3 regions of the Stenotrophomonas sp. FW305-C-20-S1 genome follow, and region 3 is predicted to be linked to each of the others. Evidence: predicted binding sites of a transcription regulator. Region 3 holds the regulator's gene; each other region holds the start of a gene.
What was found. Region 3 encodes FliA, which starts transcription of late flagellar genes. Its sites were predicted from a motif close to TAAAGTTTNNCNNNCNNNGGCCGATAA; they were not measured.
Positions count from the first base shown of each region.

Region 1 (9,716 bases), on a different contig from region 3:
GACCTTCAGCGAGCCTTGCCGGAGCGTCTGTTCGGGCATCAGCAGCGGTGCTTCGGCCGGCAGCAGGGCCCAGCCCGCGTCGGGACCGGCCGTGACCGGTTCCGTGTCGATGGTTTCACTCCCCATGGCCGCCTACTCCCTGCAGGCCGCAGGACCAGCCGTCCCGGCCAGGCTGCATGCACCAAGGTTCCTGGCCCGCATTCCCGGCGTCCGCACTTGTCCTGTCTGCCACGGCGTCATGCCGCGCAGTCGCTGTCTGTCACTACCAGAACCCACACGATCTCCAACGGGGCGGAATCGAAAAATGCGGCCCAGTCTATGGCCCCGAATGTAAGCCGGGTGCGAAGGTCTACGCCGGGAAATCTCCCCATTCAGCAATCAGCAGGCGAACCGTCGCGCGCGGCCGGGGAATGTCGATTCATCCCGGGAAGTACTGGATCGTAACAAACGAGAACGGTTATCATTCCGTTAACCAGGCAGGTCACCGCGCTCCGCGCACCGGACCCACCCAGCTGCGCCGGACCTTCCGCGCGCCCGACGACCCAGGGAAGGGGTGGCTGCCTGCTGTCTGCGTGCGCCTGCTGCTTCCACCGGGTCTCTCCTCTCCCTTGGAAGCCGTCATGTCCCCTCTCCGTTCCGCGCGCCTGTCGCGCACCCGCCTGGCCAGCGCCCTGGCCGCCGCCTGCCTGCTGGCCCTGCCTGCCCTCGCCGCCGCTGAAGCCAGCGCCGATGCCTCGACCAAGGACCTGGATACCGTGGTGGTTACCGCCTCGGGCAACCAGCAGTGGATCAAGGATGCCCCGGCCAGCATCAGCGTGATCAGCCGCGAAGACATCGAACGCCAGCCGGTGCACGACCTGGCTACCCTGCTCAGCCGTATTCCGGGCGTGACCGGTGGGCTCAGCGCCATTGGCGAGCAGTCCAAGATCAAGCTGCGCGGCATGCCGTCCAACTACACGCTGGTGCTGGTGGACGGCAAGCGCATGGGCAGCTCGGCCTCGACCAACTATCGCCCCGACCTGGGCCGCCAGGACCTGAACTGGATTTCTCCCGACCAGATCGAACGCATCGAAGTGGTGCGTGGCCCGATGTCCTCGCTGTATGGCTCGGACGCGATGGGCGGGGTGATCAACATCATCACCAAGCGCATCGGTGACAGCTGGAACGGCAGCGCCACCCACAGCTACACCCGGCCGCAGGATGGCGACCGTGGCGACACCCAGCAGATCGGCGCGACCTTCTCCGGCCCGCTGGGCGAGCGCTTCGGCCTGCGCATCGGTGCCAACAGCATGCGCCGCGACTCGGACCGCTCCAACGGCGGCGTGTATGGCAACGCCTACGCCGGCGAGAAGGACCGCAATGTCGACGCGCTGCTGCAGTGGAAGCTGAGCGAGGCACAGGAAGTGTCACTGGAAGCTGGCCACGGTGTGCAGCAGGCCTTCATCGCCCAGGCGCTGGAAAAGCAGGACGAAGGCGCCTGGGGTGCCAGTGAGCTCAAGCGCAGTTCGCTGGCGCTGAACCACGACGGCAAGTGGGATTTCGGTACTTCCAAGCTCAGCGCGTACTGGACCGAATACAAGAACGACATCGGCGCCACCGGTCGCTCCGAGGCAACCGATACGATCATCGAAGGCAGCCTGAGCACGCCCTTCACCCTGGGCGTGGACCACCAGTTCGCGGTGGGCGGCCAGTGGAAGCGCCAGGAGTTGACCAACACGGACACCATCGGCCAGGCACCGATCGACTACGCCGGCAACCCGGTGGTCGGCTCCACCCTGGAAGTGGACACCTGGGCGCTGTTCGTCGAAGACGAGCTGAAGCTGCACCGTACCCTGGCACTGACCCTGGGCGCGCGCCTGGACCACCATGAACAGTTCGGCAGCCATGTCAGTCCGCGTGCCTACCTGGTCTGGCACCCGAGCGAGCAGTGGACGATCCGTGGCGGCGTGTCCAAGGGCTTCCGCGCGCCGAGCCTGACCGAGAATTCGCCCAGCGCGGCGACCCAGTCCGGTGGCCGCGGCTGCACCTCACTGATCCCGCTGGGCTATACCCGCGGCGGTTGCTACATGGCCGGCAACCCGGACCTGGACCCGGAAACCAGCACCAACCGCGAGATCGGCATCAGCTTCGACAACGACCTGGTCGACGCCGGCCTGACCTACTTCCATACCGACTTCAGGAACAAGATCGAGTATGAAGCGCTGGGCTTCTTCAACGGCTACTGGTGGACGCGCATGAGCAACGTGCAGCGCGCGCGCACCAGCGGCATGGAAGGCAACCTCAACTTCCGCTTCGGCGATCACTGGCGCTGGCGCACGTCGGCGACCTGGATGAAGGAAGCCAAGAACCTGACCACTGGCCGCAACCTGATCGACACACCGGAGTTCTCAGGCTATTCGTCGCTGGACTGGACCCCGAACACCACGTTCTCCAGCAGCCTGTCGGCGCAGTACACCGGCAAGCAGACCGGCGTGGTCAATACCTTCCTGAAGGCCTATACGCTGTATGACCTGACCGCTGCATGGAACGTCAATGAGGTGCTGACCCTGCGTGGCGGCGTCAGCAACCTGGCCGACAAGAAGCTGTACGCCGACGGCTCTACCGACTACTTCGTCGCCGGCCGCAGCTACTTCCTCAGCATGACCGCGCGCTTCTGATGCGCACTGCGATCGCGCTGGCAGCAGGCCAGCGCGATCGCGGCTGGTTTCCCAGGCTCAGTCGTTTTCCAACACGGCCGGCGCAGCGTCGCGGCTGGCCGCGATGCGTGCACGGTCCATCGCCACCGCCAGTTGCTGGCGGGCGAGCAGTTGTTGTGCCTGCACCACTTCGGGTGTCGGCAGGAGCACCGGTCCGGGTGCGTTTTCCGGTGTAGCAGGTGTGGTCATGCAACCTCCATGGACATACCGCAGCTACCCGCAAACAGCCGGGGTAGCAGCGGAACTGCGCACCCTATCCTAAAAACAAGGCGGATGGGTGACGGTGCGGCACCGGGACGCAAGCCCTTTGCCGTAGGAACGTCACATTTTTGACGCTCCAAGCTGGTTTGCTGAATGTGACTCACTTATCATGAAAACGTTTTCCTAACAGGGAAGTCCCTATACATGAACACCGTTGACCTGACCCGCTTCAGCCCGAAGTGGCAGTTCCGCTTCAACTTCTTCCAGCAGCACGGCGCTCCCAAGGAGCCCGGCTTCAAGCAGGCCTGGAAGGCGCTGTCCTTCGGCGACCGCCTGAAGATCAACCTGAACTTCTTCGCCTTCTTCTTCGGCGCGATCTATCTGTTCATCCTGGGCATGTGGCGCAAGGCGCTGGTGGTGATCGGCATCAACATCGTGCTGATCGCGGTCAGCCTGGTGCTGCCGGACATCGTGGCCCGCGCACTGTTCATCGCAATGAACTTCCTGGTCGCCTCGAGCACCAACTACAGCTACTACCTGGAACAGGTGAAGGGCAACACCAGCTGGAACCCCTTCGAAGGCATGTTCTAAGCCCAGCGCACCACGTACGCAGTGGCACATCGACGCCCGGCCTTGGCCGGGCGTCGTCGTTCAAGCCCCGGCTCAGGCGGCGCGCAACGCAGCAGCCGGTCGGGTGTCGGCCTGCAGGCGGAAGCGGGACACCGCCACCGCCAGCTGCTCGGCCTGTTCTTCCATCGCCCGCGCCGCAGCGGTGGCTTCTTCCACCAGCGCAGCATTCTGCTGGGTGGTCTCGTCCATCTGCACCACCGTCTGGTTGACCTGCTCGATACCGGCCGACTGCTCGCGCGAGGCGGCCGAAATCTCGGCCATGATCTCGTTGACCCGACCGACCTGGCCGACGATCTCCTGCATCGTGCGGCCCGCACCGTGCACCAGCTGCGCGCCGGCGCCGACATGGCCGACCGAAGCGTCGATCAGCTCCTTGATCTCCTTGGCCGCGCCCGCCGAGCGCTGTGCCAGCGCGCGCACTTCGCTGGCGACCACCGCAAAGCCACGGCCCTGTTCACCAGCGCGCGCCGCTTCCACCGCTGCGTTCAGGGCCAGGATGTTGGTCTGGAAAGCGATGCCGTCGATCACCGAGATGATCTCGGCGATGCGCTGCGAAGAGGTCTCGATCTGCTCCATGGTCTGCACCACCTGGCTGACCACCTGCCCGCCTTCGCTGGCAACGCCTGCGGCCGAGGCCGCCAGCTTGTTGGCCTGCAGGGCATGATCGGCGTTCTGGCGCACGGTGGAGGTCAGTTCCTCCATCGACGCGGCGGTCTCTTCCAGGTTGGCCGCCTGCTGCTCGGTACGGCGTGACAGGTCGCTGTTGCCCGACGCGATCTCGCCTGCGGCCAGGCGGATGCTGGCCGCAGACTGCTGGATCTGGCCGACGATCTGGGTCAACTGCTGCACGGTGCTGTTGGCATCGTCGCGCATCACCGCGAACACACCGTGGAAGTCACCCTCCATCCGTGTACTCAGGTCACCGGCGGCGATGGCGCGCAGCAGCGTCGACAGCGCAGCCAGGTTCTGGTCGCTGACCTGCATCATGGTGTTGAGCGTTTCCACCATGCGGCGGAAGTCATGCTCGAAGCGCTGGGCATCGCCACGCACGGCGAAATCACCTGCCGCCGCCGCAGCGGCCAGCTGCTGGATCTGCTCGTTGATCGCCGCCAGGTTGGTCTTGGTGGTTGCCATGGCAGCGGTGAATATCGCCTTTTCGCCCGGCAGTGCCTCCATGTCCACGCTCAGGTCACCCACCGCGTAGCGCTGCATCACCTCGACCAGGCGTTGGGTGACCGCATTGCTGTCGGCCACCAGCTGGTTGCTGTCGGCCACCATGCGGCCATATTCGCCCGGGAACACCGAGGCATCCATGCGGTAGCTGATTTCACCGGCATCATGGCGGCGCGCCATCTCCGCCTGTGCGGCCATCACTGCCTGCAGCTGGCCACGCATGCCCTGCATGGCGTCCAGCAGGCGGCCCACTTCGTCGTTGCCCAGCACCGGCATGGCGGTATCCAGCTTGCCCGCAGCCACGTCGCCGGCGATGCGCACGGCCTGCGCCAGCGGTCGCACCGCCAGGCGCTGCAGCAGCAGGTAGACACCGCCACTGAGCACCAGCGCAGCCACCACACCCACCAGCAGGATGATCCACAGCAGTTCGCGGGCCTGCGCGATGATCACCGCATGCGGCACCACCACACCCAGCGCGAAACGCTGCGGCGCGTCACCCACCTGCAGCGGCACGTACAGGCGGACGTTGCCGGCAGCGTCGGGCTCGAACGCTTCATAGGTCTTGTCGGCGGCGATCTGCGCCAGCATGCCGAGGGTGGCGGCATCGGTACGCGGCTTGCCGATCTCGGCAGCGTCGGCCGAGGCCAGCACCACGCCCTTCGGCGACAGCAGTTCGACGCGGCCAGCGCCCATCGGCGTCAGCGTGGCCAGGTGCTTCTGCAGCGCGTCCAGCGAGAAGTCGACGGTGAAGACACCGAGGAAGGTGCCGTTCTCGACGATCGGCGTGCTCAGCGTGCTCATCAGCACCTGCTTGCCGCCGATGTCGTAGGCATACGGTTCGCTGACCAGCGGCAGCTTGTCGCGGCTGGGCACCATGTACCAGTTGCCCGAGCCGCTGGGCGTCTCGGTGTAGTCGGTCATCGTCGACTGCTGCGGCTTGCCGTCCTGCCAGGCCCAGTAGCTCATGTAGCGGCCGGTGGCGTCGTGCGCCTCGCTGTTGACGAACTCGGCGTCCTTGCCGTCGAAGGCATTGGCCTCCCACATGGTGCTCTTGCCCAGCCATTCCGGGTGCGCGTGCAGCTGCTCGCCGATGACATTGGCCAGGCTGGCGCGATCAGGGGCATCACCGCGCGCACGCTGGGCCAGCACGGTTTCCACCATCGCATCGTTGCTGGCAAAGGCCGTGCCCAGGTCGGCAGCCACCTGCCGCGCCTCGGCACGGGCTTCGCTGGCCATGGTCTGCCGCGAGGACGACACCAGCGCCGAACTGGCCTGGTGATAGATCAGGAACGCGGTCGCGCCGAAGCACAGCAACGCGATCACCGCGGTGCCCAGCATCAGCTTGTGGGCGATGCTGCCGGGGCGACGGGCAGCGACGGAACGGGAAGAAGACATGGGAGGATCCGCAGGCAGTTCAGGTCGACCGGTGCCACCAGGGCACCGCGCAGATGCGCGATCCGTCGCGCGGGCCGCCTGCCCGCCGGATCGGAACCCGGCGCGGGAAGGCGCGCACCGGGTTAGCGGCCATGGCCGGGCGAGGTTGAGGCTCGCCGCACGCACAAAACCTGAACCCGCTCAGCTGCGGCCGTCGACCCAGGCCTGTGCTGCTCGCCTGTGCTATTCGGCGACGCGGTCGCGGATCCACTCCGCACGGGGCAGGACCTCGATGCTGCCCGCGGCGTACTGCTGAAGCACGTCCTCCGGACCGAAACGTGGCTGCCAGCCCAGCGCTGCACGCATCCGGCTGCTGTCATAGACCCGATCGATGCTGAGCGGCAGTGGCCAGCCACGGCGCTCGAACTCGGCCAGCAGCTGCGGTGCGCGGCGCGCCAGCACCTGGCGCGGATCGGCGGCCAGCTGCAGGCAGTCCTCGCGCCGGAAGGGCGTCGGTGCACAGGCGAGGTAACGCTGGAAGGCCGCGCCTTCATCGTGCAGCAGCGCGGCATGCGCGCTGGCCACGTCGCGCGCGTCGATACCACGGTGCAGGCGGAACATCGCCATGCGGTCAGGCGGTTCGGGGAAGCAACGTGCCATCCGCAGCACGCGCACGGTGAATGTTGCACTGGCCGCCGCTTCGGCAGCCGCCTCAGCCTGCAGCTTGGTGCGGTGGTAGATCGTGCGCGGCAGCGGCTCGGTGTCCTCGTCGATCCAACGGCAGCCGCCGGACACCACGGCATGGCCGTACAACGCCGTGGTACTGGTCAGCACGAAGCGCTGCACGCCGGCCTCGCGCGCCAGCTGCAGCAGGTTCGCGGTGGCCTCCACGTTGATCTGCTGGAACACCGCGTCAGGTACCAGGCCCACGTGCGGGGCGTGCAGGGCCGCGGTATGGATCACCGCGTCGACCCCCTGCACGGCGCGTTCCAGCGCCCGGCGATCGGTGACATCGGCAATGACGCGCGTGGTGGCGAACGGACTGCGATCCAGCCCCACCACCTCATTGGCAGCGGCCAGCGCACCGAAGATCGCCCGCCCTATCCGCCCGGAACTTCCGGTCAACAGAATCTTCATTGAATCCATTCACTCGACAGCGCCCGGGACCTACCGGGATGGCTTGATTCTAGGCATGCACGATGGCGTCGGCGATAGCAGACGATGACATTCTGCATGCCATCCACCTCCGGCCAACCGCTCGGACTCTCCCTTGCCAGGGCGCCACGGGTGACTGCCGTGACGACCGGTTGCAGAGCCCGGCGCTTCCTGCACGGTAACCGGTTGTCAAACGCGTGCGCAGGCCATGTGAGCCTCGTACAGCCCACTTCGACCTGTCTTTAGCCTGCACTGTGCAACATGGGACCGTCACTGATGGCAGCGCCCCATGTTCACACCGGAGACCGGTAATGACCAACTCACGCAATGGCAACAGCAATCGGGGCTTTGCCTCGATGGACGAAGACAAACAGCGCGCGATCGCAGCCAAAGGGGGACGTGCTGCCCACGCATCCGGCAATGCGCACCAGTTCAGCCCGGCCGAGGCCCGGGTGGCGGGCCGGAAAGGCGGTGAAGCGATCAGCCAGGACCGCCAACACATGGCCACGATCGGCCGTGAAGGCGGCCATGCGCGGCACGCCAGCAGCCGCCAGCAACAGCAACAGCAGGACATGCCCGACAAACCTGACAGCGGTCAACAACGTTGACGTGTTGCGGTCACTGCGCCGCGTACCGGCGGTGCGGCCGACGTCGATCAGCACTCAGCACTGCCAGCACAGTGGAAAGCGCCGCTGAGCTGGCGCGAGCCGGCTAGGTGTGGGCGAGGATGTTCAACAGGCGCCCGAACGGGTCGCGCACGTAGAAGCGACGTACACCCCATGGCTCTTCGGCTGGGCCATATTCAAGCGCGATGTCCGCGTGTCGCAGGCGTTCGAGCACGGCGTCCAGATCATCCACCTCGATCGAAAGATCCGGCACCGGCGTACCCGATCCGCCTTCGCTGGCAACGCTGAGTTGTGCCAGCGCAGTGCCCTGCCCACCGTAGGTGACGATCCAGCCGTGGTCCATCACGATGTCCATGCCGAGGATGTCGCCGTAGAACGCGGCCGCCTGCGCAGGATCGGCACTGGCGATGTTGGCGACGACACGTTTGACGGCCATGTTGCGGCTCCAGACGATCAGGACCGCGGACTTCGTGCCTGCGACCAGGTGAAAAGGGGCCCCTGGATCGGGCCCCCCATTGCGAACGGTATGCAGGCCTCAGACGGCGCCGCACCTGTCCATGACACAGCGATCGTATTCGAACTGGCACTCCATGGCATCGCCGCCGCCGGAAACGCAGGCCTGGTAGGCCTTCCAGCACGGGAAGTCGCACGGCTGGACCGGACCGGCCACCGCCACCGAACCGGTACACGCAAGTGCAAACACTGCAGCAACGATCACTTTCCTGATGGCTCGCATCGATATCACTCCCTGATAGGCCTGGTGATTCCAGGCTGCATCACCGTAGCCGTGCGTGCGGGATAGGAAGTGAAGGCGCCGGTTCAGCCTGCCAGCAATCGCAGATCACGCAGCTGCGCGCGCAACTCCGCGATGTCATGCCACGGCAGTATCGGCGAGTTCCCGCGCTCATCGGGAGGGTTGCCCGGGAGCCCCTCCGACCAGCCACCCGCGCCCACCAGCGGCAGCAAAGGCCGCTTGTGCAGCCAGGCCAGACACACTTCGGAAATCGTGCCCGCGCGCCCGCCGATGACAATGCAGGCATCGCCGGCCAAGGCCATGATCAGGTTGCGGGCATCGCCCATGCCGCATGGCACCACCACCGTTGCCGGCCAGTCTGCTGCGGGCATGTTGCCTTCCGGAATCACGCTCAGCACCGTGCCGCCAGCTGCGACTGCATGCTCGGCTGCCACCCGCGTGGCTGGGCTGCCACAGCCGCTGACCAGGGTGATTCCATTTTCGGCGAGGAACCTGCCCGCCTGTGCAGCGAGGTCGAACGCCGGTGAGCCAGGATCGGCACTCCCCAGGATGGCGATCTGGGGCTTGCGGAAGGACTTGCGGGAGGTTGGTGTCATGAAGCGACCTGGGTGACCGAACGGAAGGACAGCATGGAGACGGAACCGATCCGGGCAGCCACTGTTCAATTGCCCGACGCGGGAACGTATCACGCCAGCAGTTTGTCTTTCTGATGCTGATTGCACAGTTCACCGCCTCAGCATCACCAGGCCACCCAGGCTCAGCGACGGCAGCAGCAGCCCAAAGGCCACCAGCGGCCAGACCGTATCGCCCGGCAGCAGCAGCGTCGCGAGCGTGCCAAGCGTTGCCACGATCAGGCTCTGCACGGCGTAGTACAGCGCCACTGCCGTGCCGGAGGCATCGGCAAAATCGCGCAGCGCACCGTTGGCCGCCACCGCAGCCACCATCACGATGCCGATGGCCACCAGCCACATCGGCAACACGACACTGGCAAAGGATGGCGGCAGCATCGCCGTCATCGCCATGACCAGCGCGCCGCCAATCATCACCATCAGCCCACGCTGGAAACTGCCACCAATGCCCCATCGCCCGATGAATCGAGCAGCGAAG
Region 1 covers NZ_JBYTEK010000018.1:42,779-52,494, forward strand. The annotation lists gene mdoH (glucans biosynthesis glucosyltransferase MdoH) at 1-126, opposite strand, end outside; gene AC3WTC_RS11525 (TonB-dependent receptor domain-containing protein) at 621-2,657, shown strand; gene AC3WTC_RS11530 (hypothetical protein) at 2,715-2,885, opposite strand; gene AC3WTC_RS11535 (DUF2628 domain-containing protein) at 3,102-3,488, shown strand; gene AC3WTC_RS11540 (methyl-accepting chemotaxis protein) at 3,561-6,095, opposite strand; gene AC3WTC_RS11545 (NAD-dependent epimerase/dehydratase family protein) at 6,318-7,211, opposite strand; gene AC3WTC_RS11550 (KGG domain-containing protein) at 7,541-7,837, shown strand; gene AC3WTC_RS11555 (VOC family protein) at 7,941-8,291, opposite strand; gene AC3WTC_RS11560 (hypothetical protein) at 8,391-8,591, opposite strand; gene AC3WTC_RS11565 (SLOG cluster 4 domain-containing protein) at 8,675-9,298, opposite strand; gene cml (CmlA/FloR family chloramphenicol efflux MFS transporter) at 9,335-9,716, opposite strand, start outside.
Region 1: AC3WTC_RS11540 (methyl-accepting chemotaxis protein) is a predicted target of FliA. The motif match lies at 6,218-6,244, and genes of this name have one in related genera.

Region 2 (9,716 bases), on a different contig from region 3:
GCTGTTGAGGCTGATCAGCGCGGTCTTGATCTGCGACTGGTCGAACGCCGGCTTGGCGGCGTCGGCAGCGGGCGCGGTCTCGTTCTTGCCACAGGCGGCGAGCGAAGCGGCGATGGCGATGGTCAGGCCCAGCGGGACCAGATTGCGGACATTCATGGCGTGTCTCCAACGGCGAATCGTCCAGCGTAGCCGCTGCGGCGATGGTGGGGACCGGCCAAAGGTCACAGGGGGAACGCCCGTGGTCGCAACCGGGTAGGTGCGGACCGTTGGTCCGCACACACCCAGCAGGGGAATACCCACCAACGGTGGGTATCTACCGCGCCTTGCCCTGGTTGGCCACGGCTTCGGCGGCCTTGCGTGCCGCTTCCGGATCACCCAGGTAACGGAACGACTTCACGGTGAGGTCGTCGTTCAACTCGAACAGCAGCGGAATGCCTGTCGGGATGTTCAGCTCGAGGATTTCCTCGCGCGAGACGTTGTTGAGGTACTTGTACAGCGCGCGCAGCGAGTTGCCGTGGGCGGTGACCAGTACGGTCTTGCCATCCTTCAACTGCGGCGCGATGGCGTCGTGCCAGTACGGCAGCACGCGGTCGAGCGTCGTGGCCAGCGATTCGGTGCCCGGCAGCGCGTTGCGATCCAGCCCGGCATAGCGGCGGTCGTGGATCGGGTGGCCCGGATCTTCCAGGTCCATCGCCGGCGGCGGGATGTCGTACGAACGGCGCCACACCTTGACCTGGTCCTCGCCGTGCTTGGCGGCGGTCTCGGCCTTGTCCAGGCCCTGCAGGCCACCGTAGTGGCGCTCGTTGAGGCGCCAGGACTTGTTCACCGGCAGCCAGTCCTGCTCCAGCTCGGCCAACGCACCCTGCAGGGTATGGATGGCACGCTTCAGCACGGAGGTGTGGGCGACGTCGAACTGCAGGCCTTCCTCGCGCATCAGGCGGCCGGCGGCAGCCGCTTCCCGGCGCCCCTGCTCGGTCAGGTCGACATCGACCCAGCCGGTGAAGCGGTTGTCCAGGTTCCACTGGCTCTGGCCATGGCGCAACAGTACGAGTTTACGGGTCACTGCAGGGTCTCCAACGCGAGGAAAGGCAGGCGGCCATTGTAGCCCCGGCGCCCGCTCACCGCGCCGTGGCGGTGTGGATGTCATCCTGTGGCCGATGAATACACTGATCGACCCCGGGCGCTGGGAAGGCAGCGTCAGCGCCGCCCGCGAACAGCAGAAGCAGCTGGCGACCCGCGTGCAGCGGCAGGACCGGCTGCCCGCTACCGTGCGCTGGCTGGCCGGGCTGGATGTCGGCTTCGAGGAAGACGGCGCGATCACCCGCGCTGCGGCCGTGTTGCTCGACGCGGACACCCTGCAGCCGGTGGCGCAGGAAATCGCCCGCATCCCCACCGTGATGCCCTATATCCCGGGCCTGCTCAGCTTCCGCGAACTGCCGGCGCTGCTGGCTGCGTTGGCGTTGCTGCCGCGCGCACCGGACCTGGTGTTCGTCGATGGCCATGGCATCAGCCATCCGCGCCGGCTGGGCATTGCCGCACACCTGGGCGTGGTGACCGACCTGCCGAGCATCGGCGTGGCCAAATCGAAGCTGGTGGGCCGCTTCATCGAGCCCGACCCTGAGGCCGGCGCGCACACGCCGTTGCTGGACGGCGGCGAGCAGCTCGGCTGGGTACTGCGCAGCAAGCTGCGCTGCAAGCCGCTGTTCGTCGCCGGCGGGCATCGGGTCAGTGCGGATACCGCGCTGGCTTGGGTGCAGCGCACGCTGCGCGGCTATCGCCTGCCCGAGCCGACCCGGCTGGCGGATCGGCTGGCCTCGCGGCGCGACGAACAGAGGTAGCGCCGGGCACCGGCCGCCACACCCGCTTCAGCGATGCACGTGACCGCGATGGCCCTGCGCATCGGCAGCTGCATGATCGTGCCCGGCGTGATCGTCGTCCTTCGTCGCCGACGGCTGGCCACAGGCTTCGCCGCAGTGGTCGGCTTCGATCTGCAGGGTCACGTGTTCGATACCGAAATCATCGTGCAGGCGATCACCGAGTTCGCGCCGCAGGCGGTCGGCGTCGTCGCCTTCGCGCATCACGATGTGCGCGGTCAGTGCCGGCGTGCTGGACGCCAGCGCCCATACGTGCAGGTCATGCACGTCCAGCACTGCGTCGTGGTCGGACAGGCGGTCGCGGACCCTGGCCACGTCCATGCCCTTGGGCACGCCTTCCAGCAGCACGTTGATGGCCTCGCGCATCAGCACATACGTGCGCGGCAGCACCCACAAACCGATCAGAACGGCCAGGATCGGGTCGATCGGCTTCCAGCCGGTCCATTGGATCAACAGCGCGCCGGCGATCACCGCCACCGAGCCGAGCATGTCGGCCCACACTTCCAGGTAGGCGCCCTTCACGTTGAGGCTCTCGCCGCTGCCGGCCTGCAGCAGGCGCATGGAGATCATGTTGATCACCAGGCCGACCGCTGCAATCACCAGCATGCCGGTGGAGGCGATCTCCTGCGGTTGGCGGAAGCGACCGATGGCTTCCCACAGGATGTAGCCGGCAACCACGAACAGCATTGCGCCGTTGATCATCGCGCCCAGTGCTTCAAGACGTGCATAACCGTAGGTGCGGCGCGCGTCCGGCGGGCGCCGGCTCAGCCGCACGGCCACCAGCGCGATCATCAGCGCCAGGGTGTCGGTAGCCATGTGCGCGGCATCGGACAGCAGTGCCAGACTGTTGGTCCAGAACGCACCGACCACCTCCACGACAAGGAAGGTGGAGGTCAGGCCGAGCGCCCACCACAAAGGTTTCTCGTGGCGGATCTCGGATGGCAGGTGATCGTGGTCGTGACCCATGGCAACAGCTCCTTAGCGATGGGAGTCAGGCTACGCCGGCGGGTGTCGGGAAACTATCACGGTGTTTATAACATTGCAGGCATGCACGGCTGGCGCGAAGCGGGAGGGTGCCGGCCAACGGCCGGCACCACCGCCTGATGATCAGAAGCCGAAACGCAGGCTGGCCCAGTACGCGCGGCCGGGCTCGTTGTAGGTCGCCGCACCGGCGTCACTGCTGTTGGCCTCGCGGAACAGGCGCTTGTCGGCCAGGTTGTTGACGCCGAAGCCCACGCTGACCGTGTCGGTCACCTTGTAGCGCGCGCTCACGCCCCAGACGTTGTACGCGCCGCGGGTCTGCAGCACGTTGGACGCATCGCAGTTGGCGGTGCAGCGCGGATCGTTGTTGATGTTGGCCGTGGCCGGTTCCTGCTTGCCGTAGAAGGTGCCGGTCAGCAGCAGCGACAGCTGCTCGGTGGCCTGCCAGTCCAGCATGGTGTTGACGGTGTACTTGGGAATCACCGACAGCGGCTGGCCGGTGCTCTTGTTTTCGTTCTCCACCATGTAGGTGAAGTTGTTGCTCCACTTCAGGCGGTCGCCCTGCTCGCCCAGCAGCGGGATCACCAGGTTACCCTCGAGCCCCTGCACGATGGCCTTGGGTGCGTTCTCCCAGCGGAAGATGCGGCCCTTGCGGTCGGCCGTCAGGCCGATCTGGGTGTAACCGGCCTGGATCTTGTCCTTGTAGTCATTGTGGAAATAGGTCAACGAGGCCTGCCAGCCGCTCTGCGGTGCCCACTCCACGCCCAGTTCCTTGTTCAGGCTGGTCTCTGCCTTGAGATCCGCATTGCCCTGCATGTAGCAGCCGGCGCCCAGGCTCGGCGACGCGTTCGGGCAGCCGTTGCCACGGGTGTAATACAGATAGTCCGGGTTGGACTGGTACAGGTTCGGCGCCTTGAAGGCGCGTGCGATGCCGCCCTTGACCACCCAGTCACTGTTGAGCCGGAACTGCGCGTTGAGGCTCGGACTGGTGTTGTTGCCGAACTGGCTGTGATGGTCGAAACGCAGGCCCGGGGTCACGATCCAGCGCTCACCGAGGTAGATGTTGTCTTCCACGTAGACGGCGGTGGTCTGTGCATCGGACTTGCCGCGTGCACGATCGGCCGAAAGACCCGGAATGCCGCCACCGCTGCTGCTGGACTGGCTCATCGAATAGGGATCGGTCAGTCGGCTGTCGAGGTACTCGAAGCCCAGCGTCCACACGTTCTCGGCACCGCCGAGAGTGGTCGGGAAGCTGACCTCGCCGTCAAGCTGGTAGTTGCGCAGGCGCGAGGTCGACCAGTCGGCGCCATTGAAGCTGCCTTCCGGGCCGCCGGCCAGGCCTTCGTTGATGCGCGAATTGTTCACCCCTTCCACCGCTGCCGTCAGCCGCGAGCTGACATCGCCCCAGCGTCCGCGATGGGTGATCGCGCCGGTGGTGCGATACATGCGGTTGGTCTCGGCCTGCTGCTCGGCCAGCGCGGCCAGGTCGACACCGGTGGAGGTACCAGTGGTACTGACCGCACGATCGCCGGCATAGATGTTGCCCTGGCGGCTGGTGCCGGCCTCGAATTCGACCACCTGGTTGGCGGTCACGTCCCAACGCAGCAGCGCGTTGACGTCGCGGTTCTTGACGCCTTCGCGGCCCGCCGGCGGTACCGCATTGGCGCCGGTGGCGAAGTCGCGATTGAGATCCAGCGAATCGGCATCGGTCTTGTTGAGGTTGCCGTACAACCGGAACGACAGCGTGTCGGTCATCGGCCCGCTCAGCTGCAGGCCGAGGCGCTCGCTGCCGCCCTCGGCACTGTGTTCGGGCACCAGGCCGTACAGGTCAACCGCACCGGTCAGGTCGCCGGTCGGGCGCTTGGTGATGATGTTGACCACGCCACCGGAGGCACCCGAGCCATAGCGTGCCGCTGCCGGGCCACGCAGCACTTCGATGCGTTCGATCATTTCCGCCGGCACCCAGTTGGTGTCGCCGCGCGTGTTGCGCTCGCCACTGCGGCCCATGCGCACCGCGTCGCGTGCACCCACGCGCTTGCCGTCGATCAGGATCAGGGTGTTTTCCGGCCCCATGCCGCGCAGATCGATCTGCCGGTTGTTGCCGTACTGGCCCGATGCACTGTTGCCGGTCAGATTGACGCCGGGCATCGTCCGCAGCAGTTCGGCGATGTCGTTGACCGGCGGCCGCTTGGCGATGTCCTCGGCGGTGATGGTGGAGGTGCCCAGCGCCTGCCGCGCGATCTGCGAGGCAGTGACATGCACGGTGTCGATATCGGTGGCATCGGTTTCCGCATGGGCGGTGACGGCAGCGGTGGCCAGCAGTGCAGCGACGGCGAGCGCCAGCGGGCGCGGTGAAAGAGTGTTTGCAGGCATGTTCTGAACCTTCTGGCAGGGCAACGGAAGCCTCTGGCATAGGGCACGAGGCGGCGACGGGGGAGGCGGAACGATCACTGCGGGATGCCCGCATGCCGGTTCCTGCCGTCATTTTTTCATAAATGCGAGTGATTCTCAAATGCGTCAACGCATTGCGGCATCGGCCGGCATGTGCTTCATCCGCGTTTTTCGGCCTGCATGGCGCTTAAACTGGCCGGCTTCCCTGCCATCAACCGTCGACAGCTGCGGCCGATACCGTGGTCTGTTGTGCGCCGTTAGAGATCGACGTGGATACACCCCAACTGGACGAAGCCAGCCAACCGCTGGCTCAGGCCTGGCAGCAGTGTCTGCTGCTGGCCGGCCCCGCCGCCGCCGCGCTGCTGCATGCCGTGGCCGCCGATGCACCGCCGACGCTGGCGCAGCGCTTCTACGAAGTGCTGCTGCAGGACACGCGTGCGCGCCGCTTCCTGTCCCACGACCAGGTCAAGCAGCGCCTGCAACCAGCGATGCAGCGTTGGCTGGCCCAGCTGCTGACCACCGATGCGGATGGCATTGCCGCTACCGTCGCCGTACAACGGGTGATCGGCGATGTGCACGCACGGGTCGGTATTCCGGTGGACCTGGTGGCCCGCGGTGCGCGCGTACTCAAGCACGAGCTGTTCATCCGCCTGCGCGCCGATGCCGCTGACAACGACACCGCCTTCGCCGCCATCGTTTGCCTCAGCGCGATCATGGACATCGCCATGGAAGGCATGACGCTGGCCTATACGCACGCCCGTGAGCGCTCTTCGCGCACCGATGCGGCGTACCGGCTGTTCTCGCTGGTGCAGAACGTCAGCACCGAGCGCGAGCGCCAGCGCGCCCTGCTGCTGGATTGGGAAAACAGCCTGCTGTACACCCTCGCCGGCCATGCGACCGGTGCCGACAACGCCAGTCTGGCGAGCTCGGAATTCGGCCTGTGGTTCACCCACAAGGGCATTCCCAGCTTCGGCGAAAGCAGCGAGACGCAGCAGGTGGGCCAGCTGATGGCCCGCATCGACAGCCGCCTGCAGCGCGCCACCGATGAAGATCCGGCACGGCGGCTGACCGCCCTGCCGATGATCCGCGAAGACCTGGCCACCATCCGCAACCTGATGACCCTGTTGTTCGAACGCATCGGTGAACTGGATGCGGGCAGCGATGCCTTGACCAACCTGCTCAACCGGCGCTTCCTGCCGACCGTGCTGCGCCGTGAGATCGAGTTGTCCACGCGCAACCACACGCCGTTCTCGTTGTTGCTGCTGGACCTGGACCATTTCAAGGCGATCAACGATGGCCACGGTCATGACGCCGGCGACCGCGCGCTGCAGCACGTCGCAGCCCTGCTCGGCCAGCAGACCCGAGGCAGCGACTACCTGTTCCGCTACGGCGGCGAGGAGTTCGTGGTGGTGCTGGTGGCGGCAAGCGAGTCACAGGCGGAGGTGATCGCCGAAAGCCTGCGCCGGCAGATCGCGCAGTCGCCGATCACCCTGCCCAACGGACAGACGCTGGCGCTGACCGCGAGCATCGGCGTGGCCGGACACGATGGGCATCCCGATTACGAGCGGCTGATGGCGCGCGCCGACGCGGCGATGTATGCCGCCAAGCGACAGGGCCGCAACCGGGTGGTGGTGGCCGACGACGCACTGCCGGAAGCTCCGGGACGACGCGCGCTGCAACGTTGAGCCTGCAGCGCGCGTGACGTGGCGCCGGGCGGTCTCGACGCTACGCAGCGTCCTTGCGCGGTATGCGCCACGTCGCCCACCACGTCAGTGCCAGCAGCGCGATGCCCGCGCCCAGCGCGCACACCGCCGGCCACCCATGGCGCGCCTGCGTCCAGGTGCCTGCCGCAGCCCCCACACCGCTGCCCACGGCATAGAACAGCATGTACAGCGCCACCAGGCGTCCATGCTGTTCGGCCGGTGCACGCAGCAGCAGGGCCTGGTTGGACACATGCAACGCCTGCCCGCCCAGATCCAGCACCACTACGCCCAGCAGCAACAGGGCCAGCGAGTACGGCAGGCCCAGCAACGGCACCCAGGCGACCAGCATCAGCAGCAGTGCCCCCAAGCTCACCCGGTGGGCAAGGCCACGATCCATCCAGTGCCCGACCCGCGCTGCCAGTAGTGCGCCGATGATGCCGGCCAGGCCCAGCGCGCCGATGGCGGCGGTCGACCAGTTCAACGGCGGCGCCGACAACGGCAGTGGCACCGCGGCCCAGAACACGTTGAGACCGGCAAACAGGAACAATGCCAGCGGCCCGCGTTCGCGCAGCGCGCGATCCTGCCGCAGCATATCGGCCATCGAACGCAGCAGGTTGCGCCACGACGGCGGCATTGCGGGCACCGGCACGTGCGGCAGGCGCCGCCACAGCAGCAGTGCCAGCGCCGCCATCAGCAATGCCGACAGCAGGTACACCGCGCGCCATCCCGCTACGGCGGCTACCGCACCTGAGACCACGCGTGCCGACAGCAGGCCGATGAACACGCCGCCCTGGACCATGCCGACCACCCGCCCGCGTTGCTCCGGTGCAGCGAGGTTGGCGGCGTAGGCGATCAGTCCCTGGGTGAGCGCGGTACCCAGCAGACCCGCCAGCAGCATGCCCGACAGCAACCACGCGGTACTGCGGGCGGCGGCCAGCCATAGCAGCGCCACCACCAGCGCCAGCAGTTGCACCCGCAGCAGTCGACGGCGGTCGCCACGGTCGGCCAACGGCAGCAGCGCGAGCAGGGCCAGCACGCTGCCGGCCTGGGTGGCAGCCAGCACTGCACCGGCCACGGCGGCATCCAGGGCGAAATCGTGGGCCAGGCGCTCCAGCAGCGGCTGCGCGAAATAGACATTGGCCACGCTGGCACCGGCAGCAATGGCGAGCAGGCCCAACACGGGGCGGGGAAGCGAAGGCATCATCATTGTGGTTGCATTTTGAAACCAGGTGCACGGTAGCGCCACTGGTTTTAAACTGCAACCACAATCGAGGGAGTCCGCCATGCACGCCAACAGCCCCTGCCCCGTGGCCCGCAGCGCCGATCTGCTCGGCGACCGCTGGGCATTGCTGGTCATCCGCGATGCCTTCGATGGCGTCAGTCGCTTTGGCGATTTCCAGCGCAGCCTGGGCGCGGCGCGCAACATCCTCAGCGACCGCCTGCGGCGCCTGGTCGAGGCGGGGCTGCTGGTGCAGCAGCCCGCCGCCGATGGCAGCGCCTACCACGACTATGTGCTGACCGCGGCCGGCCAGGACCTGTTTCCGCTGCTGGTGGCCCTGCGCCAATGGGGAGAACGGCATTGCTTCGCTGCTGGCGAAGCGCACTCGCAACTGATCGAATCCAGCAGTCGCCGGCCACTGCCCTACATGCAACCCCATGGCCGTGACGGCCAGCCCGTGCGCGCCGCCGATACCCGCGTGCGCAAGCTCAAGGGGGAAGGCGGCCGGGCCTGATCCGCCCGTTCGCGCACACCGGTGGCGTCCGTGGGCGGTTAGCATCGCTCGTCTCCTGCCGCTGGATGCCGCCGATGCCGAACCACGCCCGAACCCTGTCGATCCTGCTGCCACTCGTCCTGCTGCTGGCCGCACCACCGGCCTCTGCCCGCGACGTGGCAGCACCTGCAGAGCACGTGGACAGCGACGGCCCTTACCTGTTCCGTGAGGGCGCGCAGCTGAAAGCGCAGTGGATCTGCCAGGACCAGGTGGAAACCCACAGCGTGCAGGCCGGCACCGATGGCACGGAGGTTGCCGCGCGCTGCGGCTACCCGCATGCGGTGCATGTGCTGCCGCCGAACGCGCCGTCGGCATCGGTACTGCCGGCCGTGCCGCGCATCGTCGCCGTGTCCGACATCCACGGCCAGTACGCGCTGCTGGTCCGCCTGCTGCGCGCCAACCGGGTGATCGACACGCAGGACCGTTGGGCACTGGGCACGGATACGCTGGTGATCGCCGGCGACGTGTTCGATCGCGGCCCGCAGGTGACCGAAGCGTTCTGGCTGCTGTATGGCCTGCAGCAGCAGGCGGCCGCCGCCGGTGGCGCGGTGCATTTCGTGCTCGGCAACCACGAGACCATGGTGCTGTACGACGACCTGCGTTACGTCAATCCGAAGTACCTGCGCAGCGCGCAGCTGCTCGGTCGCAGCTACCCGCAGCTGTATGCTGCCGACTCGGTGATCGGCCAGTGGCTGCGCACGCGGCCGGTGCTGCTGCAGATCGGCGATACCCTGTTCCTGCATGGCGGCATCTCGCCCGAAGCGGTGCAGATGGCATTGGACCCGGCCCACACCAATGCCGCCTACCAGGCCTCGCTGGGCATTCCCAAGGCCGAGGTGAAGGCAGCCCCCGCCACCGCACCGTTGTACGACGGCAAGACCAGCCCGATCTGGTACCGCGGCTACTTCGACGGGCGCCTGGACAGCCAGGGCGTACAGGCGGTGCTCGACCGTCTCCAGCTCAAGCGCATCGTGGTCGGCCACACCTCGATGCCA
Region 2 covers NZ_JBYTEK010000005.1:96,842-106,557, forward strand. The annotation lists gene AC3WTC_RS04530 (M13 family metallopeptidase) at 1-156, opposite strand, end outside; gene gpmA (2,3-diphosphoglycerate-dependent phosphoglycerate mutase) at 314-1,063, opposite strand; gene nfi (deoxyribonuclease V) at 1,158-1,838, shown strand; gene AC3WTC_RS04545 (cation diffusion facilitator family transporter) at 1,866-2,840, opposite strand; gene AC3WTC_RS04550 (TonB-dependent siderophore receptor) at 2,982-5,228, opposite strand; gene AC3WTC_RS04555 (GGDEF domain-containing protein) at 5,516-6,931, shown strand; gene AC3WTC_RS04560 (MFS transporter) at 6,972-8,156, opposite strand; gene AC3WTC_RS04565 (winged helix-turn-helix transcriptional regulator) at 8,233-8,682, shown strand; gene AC3WTC_RS04570 (metallophosphoesterase) at 8,757-9,716, shown strand, end outside.
Region 2: AC3WTC_RS04555 (GGDEF domain-containing protein) is a predicted target of FliA. The motif match lies at 5,458-5,484, and genes of this name have one in related genera.

Region 3 (9,716 bases):
GTCGGCCAACGCTTCGACCAGGTTGCGGTCGAGCTCGGTTTCGGCGCCGATCAGTTCCAGGTCCACTTCCTTCTTCAGCGAACGCGCAACGTCGCGCGCCACCTTCGGGAAGCGCGAGAACACCTTGCCGACCGGCTGCATGCGGGTGCGCATCACCGCCGACTGCAGGCGCGCGGTGGCGATATCCAGCGTGGACACGGCGCGGTCCAGCTCTTCATCGCGCAGGCGCGCGCGCAGCGTCTTCAACCGGTTTCGTGACAGCACCAGTTCGCCGATCAGGTTGACGATGGCATCCAGGCGCTTGGTGTCCACGCGCACGGTGTGTTCGGCTTCGGCGACAGGCTTGTTGGGTGCGGGCTTGGCAGCGGGCGGGGCCGGCGAGGGCGCCGATCGCGGTGCCGGTACCGCAACAGCCGCTGCGGTGGTGTTGCTGCCCGGGGCGGCGCCGCCATGCAGCTGGTCGAGCAATGCCTCGAACTCGTCCTCGCTGATCATGTCGTCGGCCTTCTTCGCCGCCGCCACGGTTGTCGGCGCCTTGCCGCCATGCAGCTGGTCGAGCAGGGCCTCGAATTCGTCGTCGGTGATCAGGTCGCCGCCGCCCGCACCCGGCGTCGCGGCCGCAGGCGCGGCAGCGCCGCCGCCATGCACGTCGAACTGGGCGACCAGTTCGGGCGGGGCAAAGCCCGGCTCGGTGCCCGAAGACACCGCGTCAAGCATCGATTGCAGGTAGTCCAGTGACTGCTGGGCGGCATCGAAGTGATGCGCCTGCAGGACGGCCTGGCCGGCGCGTGCGGCGCCCAGCGCTTCCTCGGCGGCGTGGCACAGCTCGACCATTGCGGTGATGCCGAGGAAACCTGCGCCGCCCTTCAGCGTGTGGTAGCCACGGAACACCGCGTTGAGCTGTTCATTGTCCTGCGGTGCCTGTTCCAGCGACACCAGCTGTTCGCCGAGGCGATCCAGGATCTCCTGGGCCTCGATGATGAAATCGGCAGTGATGTCGTCGGCTACTGCGCCCATGGTTACAGCCCCAGATCCGACAACAGGTCGTCGGCGTCGTTCTGCGAGACCGCATGGCGGTCCAGTCCCTTCAGTGCCGGCCCAGCCAGTTCCGGATCGGTGCGATGCTGTTCCGGCGGCAGACCGAGCGCGCCGAAGCCTTCGTGCACGCGGCGGACGATGCCCACCACGCGACGGATGATCTGCCCGGTCAGGTCCTGGTAGCTCTGGGTCAGGGCGATCTCGGTGAGGTTGTGGCGGATGCGGTCGAGCTGCAGGTCCTGGCCCGGCTGCAGGCCGTCGGCGCGCAGCTGTTCGGTCAGGCTGCGGCACTCTTCGGCCAGGTCCAGGGTGCGGTGGGTGGCCTGTTCGGTCATCGCCACCACGTGGTCCAGGCGCGCGCAGGCATCGTCCAGCTCGCCGGCTTCATCGGGCACGGTCGGCAGTTCGCCCAGCGCCTGGCCCAGCTCGCGGGCCAGCCGCGAAAGGCCGCTCATCATCGGCTGGGTGCGCAGCGCGACCAGGCCGTCGATGCGCTGGCGCCATGCCGCCTCGTCGCCGGATTCCAGTGCATCCAGGGCTTCCTGCAGGCGCAGGGCGAGGGCGCTCTTGTCGACCGTGGTATCCATCAAGCGCTGGCCGCCAGGCGTTCGAAGATCTTGCCGAGCTTCTCTTCCAGCGTCTGTGCGGTGAACGGCTTGATGATGTAACCGTTCACGCCGTTCTGCGCCGCTTCGATGATCTGCTCGCGCTTGGCTTCGGCAGTCACCATCAGCACCGGCAGGGTCTTCAGCTTGGCATCGGCACGGATGGCCTTGAGCAGTTCGATGCCGGTCATCACCGGCATGTTCCAGTCGGTGACCACGAAGTCGAACGGCTGGCTCTGCAGCAGCGACAGCGCGGCATGCCCGTCCTCGGCTTCGGCGGTATTGGTGAAGCCCAGATCGCCCAGCAGGTTCTTGACGATACGACGCATGGTCGAGAAGTCGTCGACGATCAGGATGCGCATGTTCTTGTTCAAAGCAGAGTTCCTTTGTTGATCAGCTCTCGAGGCCGGCGTCGGCCGCCTCGAAAATCTTCAGTCGGCCACGCAGGCGCAGGACCGCCTGGCCGTGGATCTGGCAGACCCGCGACTCGCTCACGCCGAGCACTGCGCCGATCTCTTTCAGGTTCAGTTCCTGCTCGTAGTAGAGCGACAGCACCAGCTGTTCGCGCTCGGGCAGGTGGCCGATGGCATTGCCCAGCTCGCGGCCGAATTCACCGCGCTCCAGCACCTGCTGCGGGGTCGGGCCGCCCTGGGCGACGGTGTCCAGCTCGCCCTGGTCTTCAATGCGCGACTCCAGGCTCAGTACCTGGCCGCGCGAGGCGTCCTCCATCAGGCGCAGGTACTCGGGCAGCGGCATCTCCATCGCGGCGGCCACTTCGGTGGCACTGGCGGCGCGGCCGGTGCTCTGCTCCAGGCGGCGGATGGTGGCTGCAGCGTCACGTGCACGGCGGTGCACCGAACGCGGTACCCAGTCGCCACGACGGATCTCATCGATCATCGAACCGCGGATGCGGATCGAGGCGTAGGTCTCGAACGAGGCACCCTGGTCGGCGTCGTAGCTGCGCGAGGCTTCGATCAGGCCCATCATGCCGGCCTGGATCAGGTCGTCCACCTCAACGCTGGCCGGCAGGCGTGCGGCCAGATGGTGGGCGATGCGCCGCACCAGGTCCGAGTGCTGGGCGATGACCTCGTTGGCCGCCGTGCGCTGGACCTCTCTGTACTGGGCGGCGCCTTTCATGCTGCCACCCCGCGCTGCTTGATGATGCGTTCGAGGAAGAACTCGACGCCACCGCGCGGCTCGGTCGGTGCCTGCCAGCGGGCGGTGCGGCGGGCGATCTCGGTGATCGCCAGTGCCGACGGGCTGGACGGATAGGCCTTCACCACCGGCTGCTGGCGCTGCACCGACAGGCGCAGCCAGTCGTCCTGCGGCACGCAGCCGAGGTAGTTCAGCGAGACATCGGCGAGGAATTTCTCGCAGACGCGGGTCAGCTTCTCGTACAGCACGCGGCCTTCGTTGGGGTCGCGCACCATGTTGGCCACCACCTGGATGCGGTCCACGCCACGTTCGCGTGACAGCACCTTGATCAGCGCATAGGCGTCGGTGATCGAGGCCGGTTCATCACAGACCACCACCACGGTGTCCTGCGCGGCCTGGCAGAAGGTCAGCACGCCATCGGTGATGCCGGCGGCGGTGTCCACCACCATGATGTCCAGCTCGCGCTCCAGTTCGGAGAACACGTTGACCAGGCCGACATGCTCGGCCGGGGCCAGCTCGGCCATGTGCCGGCGGCCCGACGCAGCCGGTACCACCAGCACGCCGTTCGGGCCTTCGATGATCACGTCATCCAGGCTGCAGCGGCCAGCGACCAGGTCGGCCAGGGTGTTGGTGGGGCTCAGGCCCAGGATCACGTCGATGTTGGCCAGGCCCAGGTCGGCGTCCAGCAACAGGGTGCGTTTGCCCATTCCCGCAAGCGCCACGGCCAGGTTGGCCGATACGTTGGTCTTGCCGACGCCGCCCTTGCCGCCGGTCACGGCAATCGTGCGCACAGGGCCGAGCGGCTCGCTGCGGGTCGCCGTCAGCGGGAAGGTGGTGGTCAGCTTGGCGTACTCACGCGACGGCATGGTTCAACTCCGGGTTGCAGGGCATATCGGCCGCGCGGCGCAAATCTTCAAGGCGAAGTACAAGATTGGCTGCACTGGCCCGGTGCAGGTCGTCCGGGACGTCCTGGCCATCGGTCACCCAGGTGATCGGCAGCTTGTGGTCCACCGCCACCGACAGGGCGTTGCCGAAGCGGCCGGTCTCGTCCAGCTTGCTCAGCACCAGGCCCTGCAGGTTGGCCGCGCCGAAGCGGCGGACCACCTCGTCCATGTCGCCGAAGCTGGTGTTGGCCGGCAGTACCAGCAGGGTGCGGACCTGGCGGGCAGCGCGCAGCCACTGCAGCTGGGCGGCCAGCGCACGGTCGCGCGGGCCCAGGCCGGCGGTGTCGATCAGCACCAGCTTGTAGTCCTTCAGGCGTTCCAGCAGCTGGTCCAGGTCGGTGCCGCTGTTGGCCTCGTGCACGGCGATGCCGAGCTGGCGGCCGTAGCCGTACAGCTGTTCGCGGGCGCCGATGCGCATCGTATCGGTGGTGACCAGGGCGACGTCGCGGGCGGCATGGGCTTCGGCGAAGCGCGAGGCCAGCTTGGCGATGGTGGTGGTCTTGCCGGCGCCGGTCGGGCCGACCAGGGCGATCACACCGCCTTCCTCCATCGGATCGACCGGGGCGATCGGCAGCTTGCGCGAGATCAGCCCCAGCATCAGGCCGCGGCCGCGATGCGCTTCGGTTTCCAGCGGGATCTGCATGGCCACGTCGCGGGCGATGCCGGCATCGAAGCCGTACTCGTCCATCAGGTCCAGCGCGGTGGCACGCACCGGGCTGCCGCGCAGGCGCTCGTCGGTGAAGCGGTTCATCTCGCGCTCGATCACCTGGCGCATGCCGGCCACTTCCTGGCGCAGGTGGCGGATCTCGGCGTCATCGGCGATCAGGGTCAGCGCAGGTGCTGGCGCCAGCGTCGGCATCGGTGCCGGTGCAGCCTCGGTCGGCTGCACGGCAACCGGCGCGTGTGAGGCTTGGTCTTCGGGTGCCGTGGCGGCCTCGAGGGCAGCCGGCAACGGCGGCGGCGTCACTGCCGGCATCTGCGCGCTGTCTTCCAGCGGCGGGTCGATCTGGAAGCGGGCGCGGTTCACCGGCGCGGCTGCCGCAGGCGAGGGCGAGGGCGCCACGATGGCGTCGGCGAACGGGGCGAAGATCTGTTCCGGCAGCGTCGATTCATTGACGGCGGCGCGCGCCAGAGTGGCGGCAAAGCCGGTGCTGCCACGCGTCGGCACGATCTCGTCGGCGCTGTCCAGGGTGCGGCCGGTAGCGCCGACGGCGGCGCGGGCGAGGGCGGCGACGGCCGAGGTGGTGGCGGCCACCGGCTCCGGTGCCGGGGTGCCGCTGCGACGGCGGGTGACTGCGGCGATCACTGCGTCGGCGGCGCTGCGCGGCTTCGGCGCGGGCGGCGGTGCAACGTCGCGGCGCGACGCTTCCAGGGCGCGCTGCACGGCGCTCTCATCGTAGTTGGCGGCGGCCACGATCTCGATGCCTTCCTCGATCCGGCGGTTGGACAGGATCACGGCATCAGGACCATGTTCCTTGCGCACCAGGTTCATGGCCGAGCGCATGTCGGCGGCGACGAATCGTTTGATTTTCATGCTGTGGTCACGGGACGAAGTCGGCGGAGTGGCGGTCGGAGAACGCGGATGGTCGGTGGTCTGCACGGTTCGGGTTCCCCTTGGAATCTGTCTGTTGCGGGTGTTTGAAAGTGGTGTCTGTTTTCTGGCGCGTTGCAGGGCGGCGTCAGCTGATCGTTCCGACCAGCTTCAGGCGCTTGTCCTCCGGCACCTCGCTGTAGGCCAGGACCGACAGCGACGGAACGCTGTGGCGGACCAGGCGGGCCAGCGCGGCACGCACCGGGCCAGGTACCAGCACCACCGCGGGCTCGTTGCGGGCTTCCTGCTTGCTGACACATTCGGCCAGGCTCTGGTGCAGTCGCTCAGCGAGTCCGGGTTCCAGCGCGGCGCCGTTGCCCTGCGTGGACTCCTGCAAGACACGTTCCAATTGCGGGTTGAGGGTGAACACCGGCAGCTCCGCCGACATTCCGGCGATCTCCTGCACGATGAAGCGGCCCAGTGCGGTGCGCACGGCGGCGGTCAGCGTGGCCGGGTCCTGGCTGTGCGGGGCGTGTTCGACCAGTGCTTCGGCGATCTTGCGCAGCTGGCGGATCGGAATGCGCTCGACCAGCAGGTTCTGCAGCACGCGCACCACCGCCGACAGCGGCAGCGCCTTCGGCGTCAGATCTTCGACGAGCTTGGGCGCGCTCTTGGCCAGGTTGGCCAGCAGGTGCTGCACTTCCTCGTGGCCGAGCAGTTCCGGTGCGTGCTCGCGGATCAGGTGCGAAAGGTGGGTGGCCACCACCGTGGCCGGGTCGACCACGGTATAGCCCAGGGTTTCGGCCTGGGCGCGCTGGTGTGGCTGGATCCAGGTCGCGTCCAGTCCGAAGGCCGGGTCCTTGCCGGCGATGCCTTCCAGCGGACCGAGGGCACTGCCCGGGTCCAGCGCCAGTTCGCGGTCGGGATGGATCTCGGCAGTGGCCACCGGCACGCCATGCACCAGTACCCGGTAGCCGTTGGCCGGCAGTTCCAGGTTGTCGCGGATGTGGACCGAGGGAATCAGGAAGCCGACGTCCTGGGTCAGCTTGCGGCGCACGCCCTTGATGCGCGGCATCAGCTCGCCGCCCTGGTTGCTGTCCACCAGCGAAATCAATCGATAGCCCACTTCCAGGCCCAGCGGATCGACCGGGCGCAGCTCGTCCCAGCTCAGTTCCGCGGTGGGTGCGGGGCCAGCGGGGCGGCCCAGCGCGTTCAGTGCGTTGGCGTCGCCTGCAGCGGTGTCGGCCTGCGCCGGCACCAGGCCCTTGCGGTACACCTTCCAGGCGATGAAGCCGAGGATGGCCGCCAGCGTCAGGAAAGCGACGTTGGGCATGCCCGGCACCAGGCCGACCACGCCGAGGATGCCGGCGGTGATGGCCAGCGCACGGTACTGGCCAAACACCTGGCCGGTCATCGCCTGCGCCATGTCCTGCGAGCGCGAGGCACGGGTAACCAGCATCGCCACCGCGCTGGAGACCAGCAGCGCCGGCAGCTGCGCCACCAGGCCGTCACCGATCGACAGCAGGGTGTAGGTGGCGGCGGCATCGCCGAAGGGCATGCCATGCTGCAGCACGCCCACGGCCAGGCCGCCCAGCATGTTGATGAACAGGATCAGGATGCCGGCGATCGCATCGCCGCGGATGAACTTGCTGGCACCGTCCATCGCACCGTAGAAGTCGGCTTCCTCGCGTACTTCCTCGCGGCGCAGCTTGGCTTCCTCGCGCGTCAGCAAACCGGCGTTGAGGTCGGCGTCGATCGCCATCTGCTTGCCGGGCATGGCGTCGAGGATGAAGCGCGCGGTCACTTCCGAGACGCGGCCGGCGCCCTTGGTGATGACCACGAAATTGATGATGGTCAGGATCGCGAACACCACGATGCCGACAGCGTAGTTGCCGCCGATCACGAACTCACCGAATGCGGCGATCACCTTGCCGGCCGCTTCGTGGCCGTTCTGGCCGTTGAGCAGGATCACACGGGTGGAGGCCACGTTCAGCGCCAGCCGCAGCATGGTGGTGATCAGCAGCACGATCGGGAAGATGGTGAAGTCCAGCGGGCGCTTCACGTAGACCACCGCCAGCAGCACCATCAGCGAGATGGCGATGTTGAAGGTGAACAGCGCATCGAGCACCGGCGCGGCCAGCGGCACCACGACCATGGCCAGCAGGGCCAGCACGATCAGCGGCGCGCCAAGGCCCTGGCGGATCATTTCAAGCGCGCGGCGGGTACTGAAGCTGGATGCCTGGGCGCTCATGGACGGCCCCCGTTGCCGAACTCATCAACCTGGATGTGCGGCGTGGACGGCATCGGGCCGGTCCGCCAGCTGCGCAGCTGGTAGACGTAAGAGAGGACCTGGGCGACGGCTGAATACAGTCTCACGGGGATTTCCTTGCCGAGTTGGCCTTCCCGATACAAGGCGCGTGCCAAAGGCGGGGCAGAGACGATGGCGACCTTGTTGCCGTCGGCCACTTCACGGATGCGCAGGGCGGTTTCGTCCACGCCCAGGGCGACCACGGTGGGTGCGTTCATGGCCCCGCCTTCGTATTTCAGGGCCACCGCGTAGTGGGTGGGGTTGACCACCACCACGTCGGCAGTGGGGACCGCCTCCATCATCCGGCGGTTGGCCATCTGCTGCTGCAGCTGGCGGATGCGGCCCTTCACTTCCGGGCTGCCTTCGCTTTCCTTCATTTCCCGGCGCAGCTCCTCGCGGGTCATCTTCAGCTTGCGCATCCAGTTCCAGCGCTGGTACGGCGCGTCGATGGCGGCCAGCACCAGCATCGCCCCGGCGGTGGCCAGCAGCAGCCGCAGGGTGAAGCCCAGGCCGTCGCCGATGGCCGTTTCCAGCGGCTGGTGGATCAGCCCGCGCAGGGTGTTGAAGCTGGTCCAGACCACCATGCCGGCGGCGACGCCGACGAAGGCTACCCGCAGCAGCGACTTGATGAACTCGGCGATGGCTTCGGGGCCGTACAGGCGCTTGAGCCCGCTCATCGGGTTCATGCGGTTGATGTCGGGCATCATCGCCTTGGCCGACCAGCGCAGGCCGCCCATCACCACCGGCGCCAGGAAACTGGCCAGCAGGCAGACCAGCACCAGCGGGGCGATCACCCACATCAGCTGCAGCAGCAGGTCGCCGAAGTGGCCGAACAGCGCCTTCGGGTGCTGGCGCAGGCTCTGTTCGGGGCTGAGCGCATGGCGCATCCAGGCGCTGGCGCCGCTGGCCATCGAGCCGCTCATGGCCATCACCGCGATCACCCCGGCGCCGAACACGGCGGCCGTGCCCAGTTCACGCGAGCGCGGCAGGTTGCCCTGTTCGCGGGCGTCGCGCAGGCGTTTTTCTGTCGGTTGTTCGGTTTTTTCGCCGGCGGATTCGTTCTCGGACATCACAGGCACTGCAGCAGGGGATGCCGGGGTGCGTGCAAGAATCGTTCCGTTACGGGTGCATGTGCCAACTGAAGTGGGCGCCTGCCGGAGCAGGTGCCGGTAGCGCCGGGCCATGCCCGGCGAGCGGGCAGCCTGGATCATTGCATCAGCCGGGCATGGCCCGGCGCTACACCGGGGGCCGGTCCTGCGGGCCCTGCGCCAGTTCCACCCGTGGCCGCGGCAGGTCGTGCAGCTGCATGAAGCGGGCCGCGTCCACTGGCCGGCCCAGCAGGAAGCCCTGCAGGTAGTCGCAGCCGAGGCGCTCCAGGTAGGCGCGCTGCGCGGCGGTCTCCACGCCCTCGGCCACGATGTCCATGTCCAGCGCATGGCCCAGCGCAACGATGGCCGACACGATCACCACGTCTTCGGCGCTGTGTTCCAGGTCGCGCACGAATGCGTGGTCGATCTTGATTTCGGTGGCCGGCAGGCGCTTGAGGTACAGCAGGCTGGAGTAGCCGGTGCCGAAATCATCGATCGAGATGCCCACGCCCAGGGCGGAGAAACTCTGCAGCAGGCGCAGGCTGGTATCGGTATCGCGCATCACCGTACTTTCGGTGATCTCCAGCACCAGGTTGCGCGGGGCGATCGCGTAGCGCTCGATCACCTCGCGCACGTCCTGCAGCAGGTGCGGCGAACTGAACTGCACCGGTGACAGGTTCACCGACATCGTCCAGCTTTCATGGCCGGCATCGTGCCAGTGGCGCAGCTGCTGGCAGGCCTGGTCCAGCGCCCAGCGGCCGATCTCGTTGATCGCGCCACTGCGCTCGGCCAGGCGGATGAAGCGGTCCGGCGGAATCAGGCCCTGTTCCGGATGACGCCAGCGGATGAGCGCTTCGGCGCCAGCCACCTTCTGCGTAGCCACGCGGATCTTCGGCTGGTAATGCAGGAACAGCTGCTCGCTGCCGATCGCGCGGCGCAGGTCGGCCAGCAGGCGGAACTGCTGCTCGGCGCTGTCGTTCATCCAGTCGGCGAACAGCACGAACGCATTGCGGCCCGACTCCTTGGCCTGGTACATCGCGGCATCGG
Region 3 covers NZ_JBYTEK010000006.1:134,070-143,785, forward strand. The annotation lists gene AC3WTC_RS05150 (chemotaxis protein CheA) at 1-1,017, opposite strand, end outside; gene AC3WTC_RS05155 (protein phosphatase CheZ) at 1,020-1,625, opposite strand; gene cheY (chemotaxis response regulator CheY) at 1,625-2,017, opposite strand; gene AC3WTC_RS05165 (RNA polymerase sigma factor FliA) at 2,037-2,780, opposite strand; gene AC3WTC_RS05170 (MinD/ParA family ATP-binding protein) at 2,777-3,664, opposite strand; gene flhF (flagellar biosynthesis GTPase FlhF) at 3,651-5,276, opposite strand; gene flhA (flagellar biosynthesis protein FlhA) at 5,422-7,524, opposite strand; gene flhB (flagellar biosynthesis protein FlhB) at 7,521-8,651, opposite strand; gene AC3WTC_RS05190 (putative bifunctional diguanylate cyclase/phosphodiesterase) at 8,818-9,716, opposite strand, start outside.